3 regions of the Paraburkholderia phytofirmans OLGA172 genome follow, and region 2 is predicted to be linked to each of the others. Evidence: predicted binding sites of a transcription regulator. Region 2 holds the regulator's gene; each other region holds the start of a gene.
What was found. The regulator HrcA, encoded in region 2, represses chaperone genes, less so after heat shock. The targets are predictions, from matches to a motif close to TTAGCACTCNNNNNNNNNGAGTGCTAA.
Positions count from the first base shown of each region.

Region 1: a site for HrcA is predicted at 2,618-2,644, ahead of rpoH (RNA polymerase sigma factor RpoH). Genes of this name have one in related genera too.
Region 3: a site for HrcA is predicted at 2,725-2,751, ahead of groES (co-chaperone GroES). Genes of this name have one in related genera too.

Region 1 is NZ_CP014578.1:354,034-358,590, forward strand. Features, by position in the region: gene AYM40_RS01560 (cytochrome ubiquinol oxidase subunit I) at 1-1,013, opposite strand, end outside; gene cydP (cytochrome oxidase putative small subunit CydP) at 1,003-1,263, opposite strand; gene rpoH (RNA polymerase sigma factor RpoH) at 1,621-2,556, opposite strand; gene AYM40_RS01575 (acyloxyacyl hydrolase) at 2,918-3,481, shown strand; gene AYM40_RS01580 (nuclear transport factor 2 family protein) at 3,525-3,908, shown strand; gene AYM40_RS43565 (zf-TFIIB domain-containing protein) at 3,957-4,064, shown strand; gene ybiB (DNA-binding protein YbiB) at 4,088-4,557, opposite strand, start outside.
Region 2 is NZ_CP014578.1:565,395-569,951, forward strand. Features, by position in the region: gene AYM40_RS02435 (NAD kinase) at 1-727, opposite strand, end outside; gene hrcA (heat-inducible transcriptional repressor HrcA) at 941-1,960, shown strand; gene hemH (ferrochelatase) at 2,145-3,215, shown strand; gene AYM40_RS02450 (RNA-binding S4 domain-containing protein) at 3,224-3,631, shown strand; gene AYM40_RS41805 (hypothetical protein) at 3,603-3,764, opposite strand; gene grpE (nucleotide exchange factor GrpE) at 4,154-4,557, shown strand, end outside.
Region 3 is NZ_CP014578.1:703,886-708,442, forward strand. Features, by position in the region: gene AYM40_RS42175 (hypothetical protein) at 1-331, opposite strand, end outside; gene AYM40_RS42180 (hypothetical protein) at 326-1,024, shown strand; gene AYM40_RS42185 (hypothetical protein) at 1,432-2,025, opposite strand; gene groES (co-chaperone GroES) at 2,824-3,114, shown strand; gene groL (chaperonin GroEL) at 3,169-4,557, shown strand, end outside.

The DNA of each region.
Region 1 (4,557 bases), 210 kb from region 2:
GCGTCGCCTAGCTTCAGCTTTTGCAGTGCGGCGTAGGCGAGCATGCCGTTCTTGATGCGCACTTCGTTCTGCGCCATCAGGTCTTTCAGGCCGACCACCGGTTCGTCGATCGAGCGCGTGGCGATGAGGCCGAGCGCATACGGAATGCGGATCGCATAGTCGGTGCGCTCTTCCTTCTGGTTCGGAATGCCGATGATCGTGAACGGTGCGGGTGCGGGCGCCGTTTCCCATTCGGATTCGATGGCAGCCAGCTTGACCTGCTGAACTTCGCCGGTGCGGTAGCCGGACTCGTCGCCGAGCACGATCACGCACAACGTCGACGCCAGACCGAAGCCCGCGGCAATGGCGAACGAGCGCAAGGCGAATTCGGTGTCGCGGCGCTTCAGCAGATACCACGACGACACACCGAGCACGAACATTGAAGCCGTCACATAACCGGCCGATACGGTGTGCACGAACTTTACCTGCGCGACGGGGTTGAACAGCACCGAGAAGATGCTGTCGAGTTCCATGCGCATGGTCTGATAGTTGAAGGTGGCGCCGACCGGATTGTTCATCCAGCCGTTGGCCACCAGAATCCACAGCGCCGACAGGTTCGAACCGAGTGCGACGAGGAACGTGACGATCACGTGCTGCACTCTCGAGAGCCGCTTCCATCCGAAGAAAAACAGGCCGACGAAGGTCGACTCGAGGAAGAACGCCATCAAACCTTCAACGGCCAGCGGCACGCCGAAAATGTCGCCGACATAGTGCGAGTAGTACGACCAGTTGGTGCCGAACTGGAATTCCAGCGTGAGACCGGTGGTGACGCCCATCGCAAAATTGATGCCGAACAGCTTGCCCCAGAACTGGGTCATGTCTTTGTAGATCTGCTTGCCGGTCATCACATAAACGGACTCCATGATGACGAGCAGCCAGGACAGACCGAGCGTGAGCGGCACGAACAGAAAGTGATAAAGCGCCGTGATGGCGAACTGGAGGCGCGACAGTTCTACGACTTCGCTAACGGGCATGTTGATCACCTTGGGACTGATGCGAGGCAGGCACGGACAGCAGTGCCTGCGCGACTTGTTCAGGCGGCAGCGACATATGCTCCGCCTGCGGATGGTTGAAGAACGCGTATTTGAGCACCATCAGCAGTGCGAATTTGATGGTGAGGACGATGGCAATATCGCGCGCCAGCGTCGGACCGCGCACCCAGGCGGCGAGCCGTTTGCGCAGGCTCGAGCGAGGGTTGCTATGGCGATTCAGGGCTATGGTCATGATCGGTCGAAGGCGACTTCACACCGGGTTAACCGGCTGGATCCAGGCCGTTTCAGCGGTCTGGCGAGTGCATCCCGATTCTAGAAGCAAGGACCTTGCGCGCGTTAGTTCGGCGCTGCGGCATTGGGTCGCGAACGTCACCACGCGCGGACAGTATCGCTACGAGGTTTGTGATACGTCAAGAAACGCGTGCTTGGTGGACATGTTCTTGAGTGCGTGCGCGTGTGCATGCGTGTGCGATTGAGCGCATGCATCGTCGAGCGGGCACAAAAAAGCCCTGCCTTCTTGCGAGGGCAGGGCTCTGCAGCCATACAACTGCGCGCCGGACGAGCCGGCACAACTAAAGGGTTTTAAGCCTTAGGCATATTCGGCCAACGCGCCGCGCATTTTCTTCATTGCGCTCGCTTCGATCTGACGAATACGTTCGGCCGACACGCCGAATTCGTCGGCCAGTTCGTGCAGTGTCGAGCCACCCGAACCGTCGTCTTCCACCTTCAGCCAGCGTGCCTCGATGATGCGGCGGCTGCGGGCATCCAGCGCATCCAGCGCACTCGCAATACCGTCGCTTTGCAGCTTGTCGCGCTGACGCGAAGCCAGCACGGCAGTCGGCTCGCTATGCGAGTCGGCGAGGTAGGCGATCGGCGCGTACGACTCTTCGCCGTCTTCGACCTGGCCCTCCAGCGCAATATCGCCGCCGGACAAGCGCGTTTCCATTTCAGCCACTTCTTCACGCTTCACGTTCAACTCCTGGGCGAGACCTTCGATCTCGTCCGGCGTGAATGCGCCCAGCCCCTGCTTGTGGCTGCGCAGGTTGAAGAACAGCTTGCGCTGCGCTTTGGTGGTGGCGACTTTCACCATCCGCCAGTTGCGCAGAATGTATTCGTGGATCTCAGCCTTGATCCAGTGCATGGCGTACGACACGAGCCGTACGTTCTGCTCCGGATCGAAGCGCTTCACGGCCTTCATCAGGCCGATATTGCCTTCCTGGATCAGGTCGGCGTGCGGCAGGCCATAACCGAGGTAATTGCGCGCGATCGAGACGACCAGCCGCAGGTGCGACAGGACGAGGCGGCGCGCGGACCCGAGGTTGTCCTGCTCGCGAAATTCGGTGGCGAACTGGCGTTCTTCTGCCGGCGTCAGCATCGGAATCCGATTTACGGCCTGGATGTAGGCGTCGATATTGCCCAGTTGGCCGGGCAGCAGCGAGGAATGCGAGAGCGCCAGTGCACCTGCCGAAGCGGCCTTAGCCGAAGACGGGCTCAAAGTACTCGGAAGGGTCATTGCATGGCTCACGTAGGAAACTCCTTTGGAATCAGACAAAAGCGTATTCAGTTAACGACTCCAGCGTTGGATGTTAGCACTCTGATTTGCTGAGTGCTAATACTTAGAAGGTGTAGGGGCATCCAAGTTCCGCATTTTCCTATTGAAATTCTGGTTTCGATAGCTATGTATCGAGACTGCGGCCGACAGTGTATGGGCCGTAGAATTTACCTGGCGAAGCGCCGCCGTTCTTATAAGTAGTCAGCATTTTGTAAAATCGAAGTGACTAATTGCGGAAATTTAAGTTTCGTCAGATGATTCATAGGGTCAGGATTGACTTTAGAATAGAAGAACAATGCGAAGGTAATCAACGTTCGACTAGCTCGGGTGTTCGATGAACAACAAAAAAAACGTTCTGCGTGGTCTGGCTCTAAAAGGCGCTTCGGCGGCTATTCTGTTTGGCGCTTCGGGACTGGCCGCAGCTGACCAGTTCGGCGTGCAGATCGCCGGCGGTCTGGGAGATCACCACATTAAAAAGCTCGATCTCGGCCTGGTCTGGGATCCGAATCTGACGTGGTGGCAGATCGGCGACTGGCACTTTTCGCTGATCGGCGAGGCGCACGTGGCCTGGTGGCATACCGACGAAGGGAATGTGCACGAGAACATCGGCGAGATCGGTGTGACGCCGATCATTCGCTTCATCGACGGAGCGGGGGCGATTCGCCCTTACATCGAAGCGGGCGTCGGTATCCGCCTTCTGTCGAGTCCGAGAATCTCCACTGACCTCACGCTCGCGACCGCGTTCCAGTTCGCCCCCATGGCGGGAGTCGGCCTGCAATTCGGCAGTCACCAGCAGTACGAGGCGGGCTACCGCTTCCAGCATATTTCCAATGGCGGTATCAAAGAGCCGAATCCTGGTATAAATTTCCACCAGCTATATTTGCAATATAACTTCTGACGACCGTGGCCACGTTCGGCTCATCGGTGCAAGGGGCTGAGCAATGGCGGCAAAGATAATCGAAGCGATTCGCGGGCTCGAGCGTGAGCGCTTTCGTGCAATGGTCGACGGCGACGGGCAGTCGCTCGATAGGCTGCTCGCGGACAACGTGAGCTATGTCCATACGAACGGCAAGCGTGAAACGAAGCGGCAGTTCATCGACGGCATTACCGCCGGGCGCCGCCGCTATCGGCAGATCGAAGTGCAGTCGCAAGAGGTGCTGCCGGTGGGGCGTGAGACCTGCGTCGTCACCGGGCGCGCGTTGATCGAAATGGAAGCGAACAACGGGGCGCTCCTGTTTCCGATTGCGTACACGGCGATTCATACACAGGAAGACGGGCGATGGCGTCTGATCGCCTGGCAGGCGACGCGTTGCGCGATCGAGTGAGCCTTTTGAGTTCACTCCGTTTCGCTAGTCGCGATCGGTGAGCGCCTTGTGAGCACTCAAGCAGCTACGCGCTGCAGTTCCTCATCGCTCCGCACCGGCCGCTTCGCCGCATCACCGGCACACGGATGCCGCGGATGCACCGGAATCTGGTTGTAGCGCTCGGCCATGCGCCGCGCACGTCACACGGGCGTTTTCGCGACATCCACGATCAATTCCACTTGCCGTTCAATCGCACTCGGCACGGGCGCTTCGCCGCGCAGCACGGCACCGATCCACGCGGCCGTGGTGGCGGCGTCGCGAGCTTCGGGCAAGTCGACTTCAGGCGCGCCGGGCGACGAGCGCTCGTGCGGCACGCGCGTCTCGCAGACGCCATCGTGCAGCCAATCCACTTGCACCTGGCGCCGCGTGTCGGCCACCGCTTCGCCTTCGGTGCCGCGTGCGAGCAAGGCGCCGCCCGCTGCGGCGTCCGGGTGCGTGTTGAACAGCTGCGTGAGACTGTCACGATACGGCGGATGCGTGTAGTTCACGAGCCGCAGCCCCGCGGGCGCGAACGGTTGCAGGATTTTCACGAGCGTATGCGTTGAATTGCGCACGCCCATCCGCCGGCGTAGCGAAAGAAGGTGCGCCAGCTTCGGTGCGAGGACGTCGA
Region 2 (4,557 bases):
CGTTCACTTCGCGGCCCGAGACGATCTGGATGCTCACCTTCGAGTCGTCCGGCAGCACGATGGGCCGGTTCGACAGCGCATGCGGCGCGATCGGCACCAGCACGATGCCTTGTAACTGCGGGTGCAGGATCGGCCCCTGCGAGGACAGCGCGTAGGCGGTCGAGCCCGTAGGCGTGGCGACGATCAGGCCGTCCGAGCGCTGGTTGTACATGAAACGGCCGTCCACCGAGACATGCAGTTCCGCCATCCCCGAGAAGCCGCTACGGTTGACCACCACGTCGTTGAAGGCAAGCGCGTGATAGATCGGATTGCCACCGCGCATGATCCGCGCTTCAAGCAGCATGCGCTCTTCGCGCTCGAAGTTTCCGGAGAGCATTTGCGGCACGATCTCGCGCATGTCGGAGATCGGGATGTCGGTAATGAAGCCGAGCCGCCCGTGGTTGATGCCGATCAACGGCGTGCGGTAGGGCGCAAGCTGGCGGCCGATGCCCAGCATCGTGCCGTCGCCGCCCAGCACCACGGCTACGTCGGCACGCGCGCCGATCTCGGCGGGACGCAGCGCCGGATACTCGGTGATGCCGATTTCGGCGGCGGTGTCGGCTTCGAACACGACCTCGAAGCCGCGCCTCGCGATGCACGAGGCGAGTTCGGTCAGTGGCTCGCCGATACCCGGCGTATTGTTGCGCCCGACGAGCGCGACGGTCTTGAACTGGCTGGTCACTTGCATGCCGGCATTACACCATAGGTAGGGCCTGAAAAAAACCGCAGACAGACCCGGTAGCAGGCCTGCGCAAGCGGGCTGCCAGCGCATTGGGCGATTATCGTTAGAATGGTGAAATCTTGATGACATGCGCCGCCCCGCCAATCGGTGGCGCGATAGTCAGGGGTTGCCGCCGTTAGCGCTCGCTGTAGACGCGTCATTGAGCTAAAATTTTCCGTCATGTTAGATCCCCGCGCACAAACCCTCCTCAAAACGCTGATCGAGCGCTACATCGCCGAAGGTCAGCCGGTCGGCTCGCGCACGTTGTCGCGCTATTCCGGCCTCGAACTGAGTCCGGCGACGATCCGCAACGTGATGTCCGATCTCGAGGACCTGGGGCTCGTGATCAGTCCGCATACTTCGGCGGGCCGCATTCCGACGCCGCGTGGCTACCGGCTGTTCGTCGATACCATGCTGACGGTGGAATCCGCCGCGGACGAAGAAGCGGTGATGCGCACCGTCAAAACTACGCTGCAGGCGGGTGAACCGCAGAAAATCGTCGCCGCGGCGGCCAGCGTGCTGTCCAACCTCTCGCAGTTCGCCGGTGTGGTGCTCACGCCGCGCCGCAGCCACGTTTTCAAGCAGATCGAATTCATGCGCCTGTCGGACAAGCGCATCCTGCTGATTATCGTGACGCCTGAGGGCGACGTGCAGAACCGCATCATGGCGACCCAGCGGGACTTTTCGCCGTCGCAGCTGGTGGAGGCCTCCAATTACATCAACGCGCACTTCGCGGGCCTCTCGTTCGACGACGTGCGCCGCCGTCTGCGCGAAGAAATCGACGAATTGCGCGGCGATATGACCACGCTGATGCATGCCGCGGTCACGGCCAGCACGGATGAATCCGACACCGGTGAACACGTGCTGATTTCCGGCGAGCGCAACCTGCTCGAAGTCGCCGACCTGTCGTCGGACATGGCGCGCTTGCGCAAGCTGTTCGATGTGTTCGACCAAAAGACCAGTCTCCTTCAGTTGCTCGACGTGTCGAGTCACGCCGCGGGCGTGCAGATTTTCATTGGCGGCGAGTCGAATCTCGTGCCAATCGAGGAAATGAGCGTGGTGACCGCGCCTTATGAGGTGAACGGCAAGATTGTCGGCACGCTCGGCGTGATCGGGCCAACCCGCATGGCCTACAACCGCGTGATTCCGATTGTCGACATCACCGCGCGGCTGCTTTCCCTCACGCTTAGTCAGCAGTAACCGGCAGTAACTACCGGCCACTGCCGACTGTAGCACCTCATGCTGCAAATGATGCGCGACGGCGCGCGGCTTGCCAATTGGCCGAATGGCCAGGGGTCCATGGCGGACCTGGCAATGGACCGCGCCGCTATAATGAATTCCACCTGAACCGACGTGCCGCCTAAAGCGGTTATCTCTGTTGCCTATGCGCTTCGACCTCGAGCGGCCTTCACAGAACGCCACGTCACACCGTGTCGCCGTGCTGCTGATCAATCTCGGCACGCCCGACGCGCCGACGCCGCGTGCGGTCCGTCGCTATCTTGCGCAGTTCCTGTCCGATCCTCGGGTGGTCGAAATTCCGGCGCTGCTCTGGCAGGTGATCCTGCGGGTGTTGATTTTGCCGTCCCGCAGCCGTGCGTCAGCGAAGAAGTACGCGGCCGTGTGGATGCCGGAAGGCTCGCCGCTGCGTGTCTTCACGGAGAAGCAGGTAGAGGGTTTGCGCCATCTGCTGCAATTGAACGACTACACGGTGCTGGTCGACTACGCCATGCGCTACGGCACGCCCGGCATTCCGGCCATGCTGAACCAGCTGAAGCTGGCGGGCGCCGAGCGCGTGCTGCTGATGCCAATGTATCCGCAGTACTCGTCGTCAACCACGGCCACGGCCTTCGACGACGCCTTTTCGGCCCTCAAACGCATGCGCAATCAGCCGGAAGTCCGCACGGTGCGCCAGTACGCCGATCATCCGGCGTATATCGCCGCGCTCGCTGCTCAAGTGCATCACTATTGGCATCAGCATGGCCGGCCGGATTTCGCGGCGGGCGACAAGCTGGTGCTGAGTTTTCACGGCGTGCCCAAGCGCACGATGGATCTCGGCGATCCGTACCACGAGCAATGCCAGCAGACCGGTGCGTTGTTGACGCAGGCGCTCGGATTGACGCAGGTGGAATGCCGCATCACGTTTCAGTCTCGCTTCGGCAAGGCCGAATGGCTGCAGCCGTACACCGCCCCCACGCTGAAGGAATTGGGCTCAGCGGGCGTGCGGCGCGCCGACGTTTTCTGTCCGGGCTTCATCGCCGATTGCCTTGAAACGATTGAAGAAATCGGCATGGAGGTGCGCGACGAGTTCCTGCAGGCGGGCGGCAAGGAGTTTCATCGGATTCCCTGTGTGAACGCCTCGCAGCCGTGGATCGCCGCGCTAGGCGAAATCGTCGCGCAGAATCTGCAGGGCTGGCCCGTGCAAGCGGTGCCGGTGCCGCACACGACCGGGGCTTAAGCAGGCTTATGAATTACAGGATTTCAACTGAACCGGGCGCGAAGCTGCGCATCGACAAATGGCTTTGGGCGGCGCGCTTCTTCAAGACCCGCTCGCTCGCGACAGATGCCGTCGACAAAGGGCATGTGCGGATCGGCGGCGCCAGCATCAAGCCGGCCAAGGATGTACGCGTCGGCGACCTGGTCGAGGTCGAGATCGAGCGGATTGTGTGGCAGGTGGAAGTGCTGGGCGTGTGCGACGTACGTGGCCCAGCCAGCGTCGCGCAGACGCTTTATGCGGAAACCGAAGAAAGCAAGGTGAAGCGGCAGGTCGAGCAGGAGCGGCGCAAGACGTACCGCGAACCGGCCGCGGCGTTGCACGGCAGGCCGACCAAGCGCGACCGGCGCACTATCGACAAACTTTCAGGTGGGGATTGAACAACTGTTCCATCGTCGCATGCACGCCGCCGTACTCGGTGGTGTGATCGTTGACGGCCCCGGACATGCAGATGGTCGTGGTGCCCGCGATCAGTACCAATGCGACCACCGATATTGCAAAGGTCAGTTTCACGGTACTCCCCTTGGGAAGATTCAGGACGGAAACAGGCGAATCAGGTGGAATTAAAAAATGCCGGTAAGGCTTACGTTAGATTAGGGTTAACGTGTCTTTTCCGACGCTTTATTGGAGCATAGGCCACTTGTCGGGCGCACTCAATCTCAATCTGATTGCGACGCAATAATGGTTGTAACCGGGCATTTCCGCCGCACGTCCACGGTGCGAAAAGTTCCGGGAGAGGCGCTTGAAATGGGTCTTTCCGGCCCCATCTGCCGTTTCGATGCGCGTTAGTGCGCCAAGTGGTGCACCAAGTTGTCTGTCGCAATTATGCAACGCACAAATTGCGCTGACTTTGACGCGTTGCCGCCACCGTTAGCTTTAACTTTTTAACGACTTTCAGCGACATGGAAAACACGCAAGAGAACCCGACGAGCCAGAATCCCACGCCCGCCGACGAAACCGCGCGCCAGGCCGCCGAGGCCGCAGCACCCCAGCAGGACGCGGCTGCAAACGCTGCTCCTGAAGCGCCAGCAACCGGCGCGCAAGCCGCATTGGCCGAAGCGGAAGCGAAGATCGTCGAGCTGCAGGAAAGCTTCCTGCGAGCGAAGGCTGAGACTGAGAACGTGCGCCGCCGCGCCCAGGAAGATGTCGCCAAGGCCCACAAGTTCGCGATCGAAAGCTTCGCGGAGCATTTGCTGCCGGTGGTCGACAGCCTCGAAGCCGCGGTTGCCCACTCGTCCGACGACCTGCAAAAGGTCCGTGAGGGCGTCGAACTTACGCTGCGCCAGCTCTCCGGCGCGCTGGAGAA
Region 3 (4,557 bases), 140 kb from region 2:
AACGCCCGATGTAACCGCAGCCGCGTGCGAGGCTGAGTAGCGCGTCGCGCTGCTGTTCGAGTGTATGCACCGTGGCGCGCAGGCGCAGTGCATCGCGGTTGTCAGGCTGTGCGGCGATGGCTGCGGCGAGGCGCGTTTTTGTTGCCGACAGATTGTTCGCTTGCAGACTGGCACGCGCGGCTCTCAGATTCCTCGACACATCGGCGAGCAGTTTATCCGCCGGGCTGATTGGCTGATTGACGGTGGCGCGCCTGGGATCCGGCGTTGCCAGCGCGACGCGGCGCTGCGCGAGTGGTGATGCGACCGGTGGTGTAACTGGCGAGGAATGCAACGACGCGAGGCTTTGCGGGACGACGGCGGGCTGCCGTTGCGCGATGACGGTGGGCTGCCGCTTCGGGAGGACGGTGGGCTGCCGCTGCGCGATGACGGTGGGCTGCCGCTGCGGGAGGACGGTGGGCTGCCGCTGCGGGACGGCGGTGGGCTGCCGCTGCGGGACGGCGGCGGGCTGTCGCTGCGGGAGGACGGCGGGCTGCTGCTGCGCGATGACGGTGGGCTGCCGTTGCGGGAGGACGGCGGGCTGCCGTTGCGCGATGACGGCCGGCTGCCGTTGCGGGAGGACGGTGGGCTGCTGCTGCGCGATGACGGTGGGCTGCCGCTGCGGGACGGCGGCGGGCTGTCGCTGCGGGAGGACGGTGGGCTGCTGCTGCGCGATGACGGTGGGCTGCCGTTGCGGGAGGACGGTGGGCTGCTGCTGCGCGATGACGGCGGGCTGCTGCTGCGCGATGACGGCGGGCTGCCGCTGCGGGAGGACGGCGGGCTGCCGTTGCGCGAGGACGGTGGGCTGTCGCTGCGGGACGACGCTCGGCTGCCGCCGCTGCGCTGCGACCGCGCCAGGTCGTCCGGCAACGGGAATGGACGGCTCGCCGTTCTGCAACTGCACCTTGCCGGTGACCGCGATCTGCGTACCCACGCGCGAGTCGTCCTCGTGGACGAAACCCAGATAGACGGCGGATGTCGCCACTAGCACCGACGCCCCCACCACGATGGGCTTGCGCAACCGCCGATAGACGCTCGTTGCGGCCACGGGCTCTTCGATCGAGTCGTAGCGCTTGACCAGTGCGCGCGACCGCGGGCTCCAGATTCTGCGCGGCGGCAGTGTCGTGGCGAGCATCGACCGAGGATGACTCAACGGAGCCCGCAATTCCCGCGATGATGCGGCGCGTGCATCGAACGTGTCGACCGGCAGAGCCCGGCACGAAGCACAAGGCGACAAGCGGCCGGCTAGCGGCGCACCGCACTGCCCGCATCGCCGGGAATCTTGCTGATTGGAGGTCGTGTCGCTAAGCATGGCCAGCTCGCTAATGGGCGTCGAATGTCGACGCCACGATTCGAAGAACAGGGCACGGCAACAAGACTTGCATGCAGGGGTTACTACTGGGTGACGACGTAACCCCGTGCCTGCATGCATGCGCCATACGCGGCCCAATACCGTGTCATGGGCGGCTCGGGTGCCGGCAGCGGTGGCAGCTTCACGCCAGACGCCGCGTTTGCCTGTGACGAACTGGCCATCGCCGCCCCCGATGCGCCGAGGTCAGCGATCGTCCCCGAAGCCGCCATCGCGGCGGTGGCTGGCGTGCCCGCCGTGGGCGCGCTTGCCGGTTTCGCCGCCGAGGCGCCCGTGGCCATTGCTGCGGTCGCCGCTGGCGCGCGCGCGCCGGGCTCGGCCGCGGCGGCGGGCATGCTCGCGCTCATCGGCACAGCAGAGATGGTGTGGGACGGTAAGGGCGGACTCGACGGTACGCCGGTCGACGAGGCTTTGCGGGCAGGTGCAGCGGGCGGCGGAATCTGCGATTCGCGCACCGTGTTGACCTTGGTGACCCGGTTCGCTTCCGCATAGCACAGCGCGCGGTCGGCGCCTTGCTGATAAGGGCTTTGACTTTTGATTGGATAGGTGAGTGGCTGCCATGCGAAGGCAGCGCTGCTGATCACCATTAGCGTCAGTACGATATATTTTTTAAATGCCATCGCATTCACTCCCCCAGCGATGTTTCGCTTTTGTCATTGGCCATTGCGCTTCGCGGCGTGTCCTGTTGGCTGTTGATTCTGCCGCTGAACAGCGGCTTACTGTCGCGAAGGTTGTTCGTTGGAGCGTAGCACGCAGATTGCCGAAGCAATGCCCCGGATAGCGCGCGAAAACGCCATCCTGCTGTCCATTCAAGACACTTTGATGCGAGATGGCGGGAAACGGCGCAAAAACCAGGGTGAACCCAGGGCGCGATGAGGGTCGTCAGGAGAGGACGATGAAAAACGTACGGTACTGCTATAGCGTGCTCGTCCCTTTGCCCCGTAATCCTTCCAGCGGAACGTCACGCCACGTTCGTCGGATGCGACCAGGCGCTGTAGACCTGCGACCTCGTTTCCGGGCTACATTCGACCGGGTTATGTCAGCGACGGGGCGTTGGGGATTTCCCTGGGGTTGCGAAAATCGCGGCCGCCCGCACCCGGGCAACGCTCGGAAAAGTTGCAGCGGCCTGCTCCAGGCACGCGCGGCAGCACGTGATGATCCGAGCGCAAGCTATTGTTTTTGTTATGAATAATCTGTGGTGGCCGCGTTCCGATGCGGCCCCGGGCGTTCAGACTTAAGTGAACAAAGTTCAAACTTAAGCGAATCTCAACAATCAACGCCACATCCCTTCTTGAATTTGTCACCACCCGTCCATATAATTAGCACTCGCTGCACGAGAGTGCTAACAACATCGCCGGCTGGCTCAACCAGCCGGGTTTTCTCAGCGTTCTTCAGTCTCAATCAAGAGAGGAGTATGTATGAACCTTCGTCCTTTGCATGATCGCGTGATCGTCAAACGTCTGGATCAAGAAACCAAGACTGCGTCGGGCATCGTGATCCCCGAAGCCGCAGCGGAAAAGCCGGATCAAGGCGAAATCCTGGCAGTCGGCCCGGGCAAGCGTGACGACAAGGGTGCACAAATCGCACTCGACGTGAAGGTTGGTGACCGCGTCCTGTTCGGCAAGTACGCAGGCCAGACCGTCAAAGTCGACGGCAACGAACTGCTCGTGATGCGCGAAGAAGACATCATGGCCGTGGTGCAGAAGTAAGCGCTGGTCGCTACTTTTCCCGGTCATATCCCAAAGAATTCAAGGAGTTAGAAGATGGCAGCTAAAGACGTCGTATTCGGTGATTCCGCCCGTGCCAAGATGGTTGAAGGCGTGAACATCCTCGCTAACGCTGTGAAGGTCACGCTGGGCCCGAAGGGTCGCAACGTTGTCCTGGAACGCAGCTTCGGCGGCCCGACGGTCACCAAGGATGGTGTTTCGGTCGCGAAAGAGATCGAACTGAAAGACAAGCTTCAGAACATGGGCGCACAAATGGTCAAGGAAGTGGCTTCCAAGACCAGCGACAACGCAGGTGACGGCACCACGACCGCAACGGTTCTGGCTCAGTCGATCGTCCGCGAAGGCATGAAGTACGTTGCATCGGGCATGAACCCGATGGACCTGAAGCGCGGCATCGACAAGGCTGTGACGGCCGCGATCGAAGAACTGCGCAAGATCAGCAAGCCGTGCACGACCAACAAGGAAATCGCTCAAGTCGGCGCGATCTCGGCGAACAGCGATTCGTCGATCGGCGACCGTATCGCTGAAGCGATGGACAAGGTTGGCAAGGAAGGCGTCATCACCGTTGAAGACGGCAAGTCGTTGCAAGACGAGCTGGACGTGGTCGAAGGTATGCAATTCGACCGCGGCTACCTGTCGCCGTACTTCATCAACAACCCGGACAAGCAAGTTGCTGTGCTCGAAAACCCGTTCGTGCTGCTGCACGACAAGAAGGTTTCGAACATCCGTGATCTGCTGCCGGTACTGGAACAAGTCGCCAAGGCTGGCCGTCCGCTGCTGATCATCGCAGAAGACGTCGAAGGCGAAGCGCTGGCTACGCTGGTTGTGAACAACATCCGCGGCATCCTGAAGACGGTTGCTGTCAAGGCTCCGGGCTTCGGCGATCGTCGTAAGGCCATGCTGGAAGACATCGCGATCCTGACCGGCGGTCAAGTTATCGCTGAAGAAACCGGCCTGACGCTCGAAAAGGCAACGCTGGCGGAACTGGGTCAAGCGAAGCGTATCGAAGTGGGCAAGGAAAACACCACGATCATCGACGGCGCTGGCGAAGCTGCAACCATCGAAGCACGTGTGAAGCAAGTTCGCACGCAAATCGAAGAAGCAACGTCGGACTACGACCGTGAAAAGCTGCAAGAGCGCGTGGCCAAGCTGGCTGGCGGTGTTGCAGTGATCAAGGTCGGCGCTGCGACCGAAGTCGAAATGAAGGAAAAGAAGGCACGTGTCGAAGACGCACTGCACGCAACGCGCGCAGCTGTGGAAGAAGGCATCGTGGCTGGCGGCGGCGTCGCACTGATCCGTGCACGTACGGCAATCGCTGGTCTGAAGGGCGCTAACGCCGATCAGGACGCAGGTATCAAGATCGTGCTGCGCGCGATGGAAGAGCCGCTGCGCCAGATCGTCACGAACGGTGGCGAAGAAGCCAGC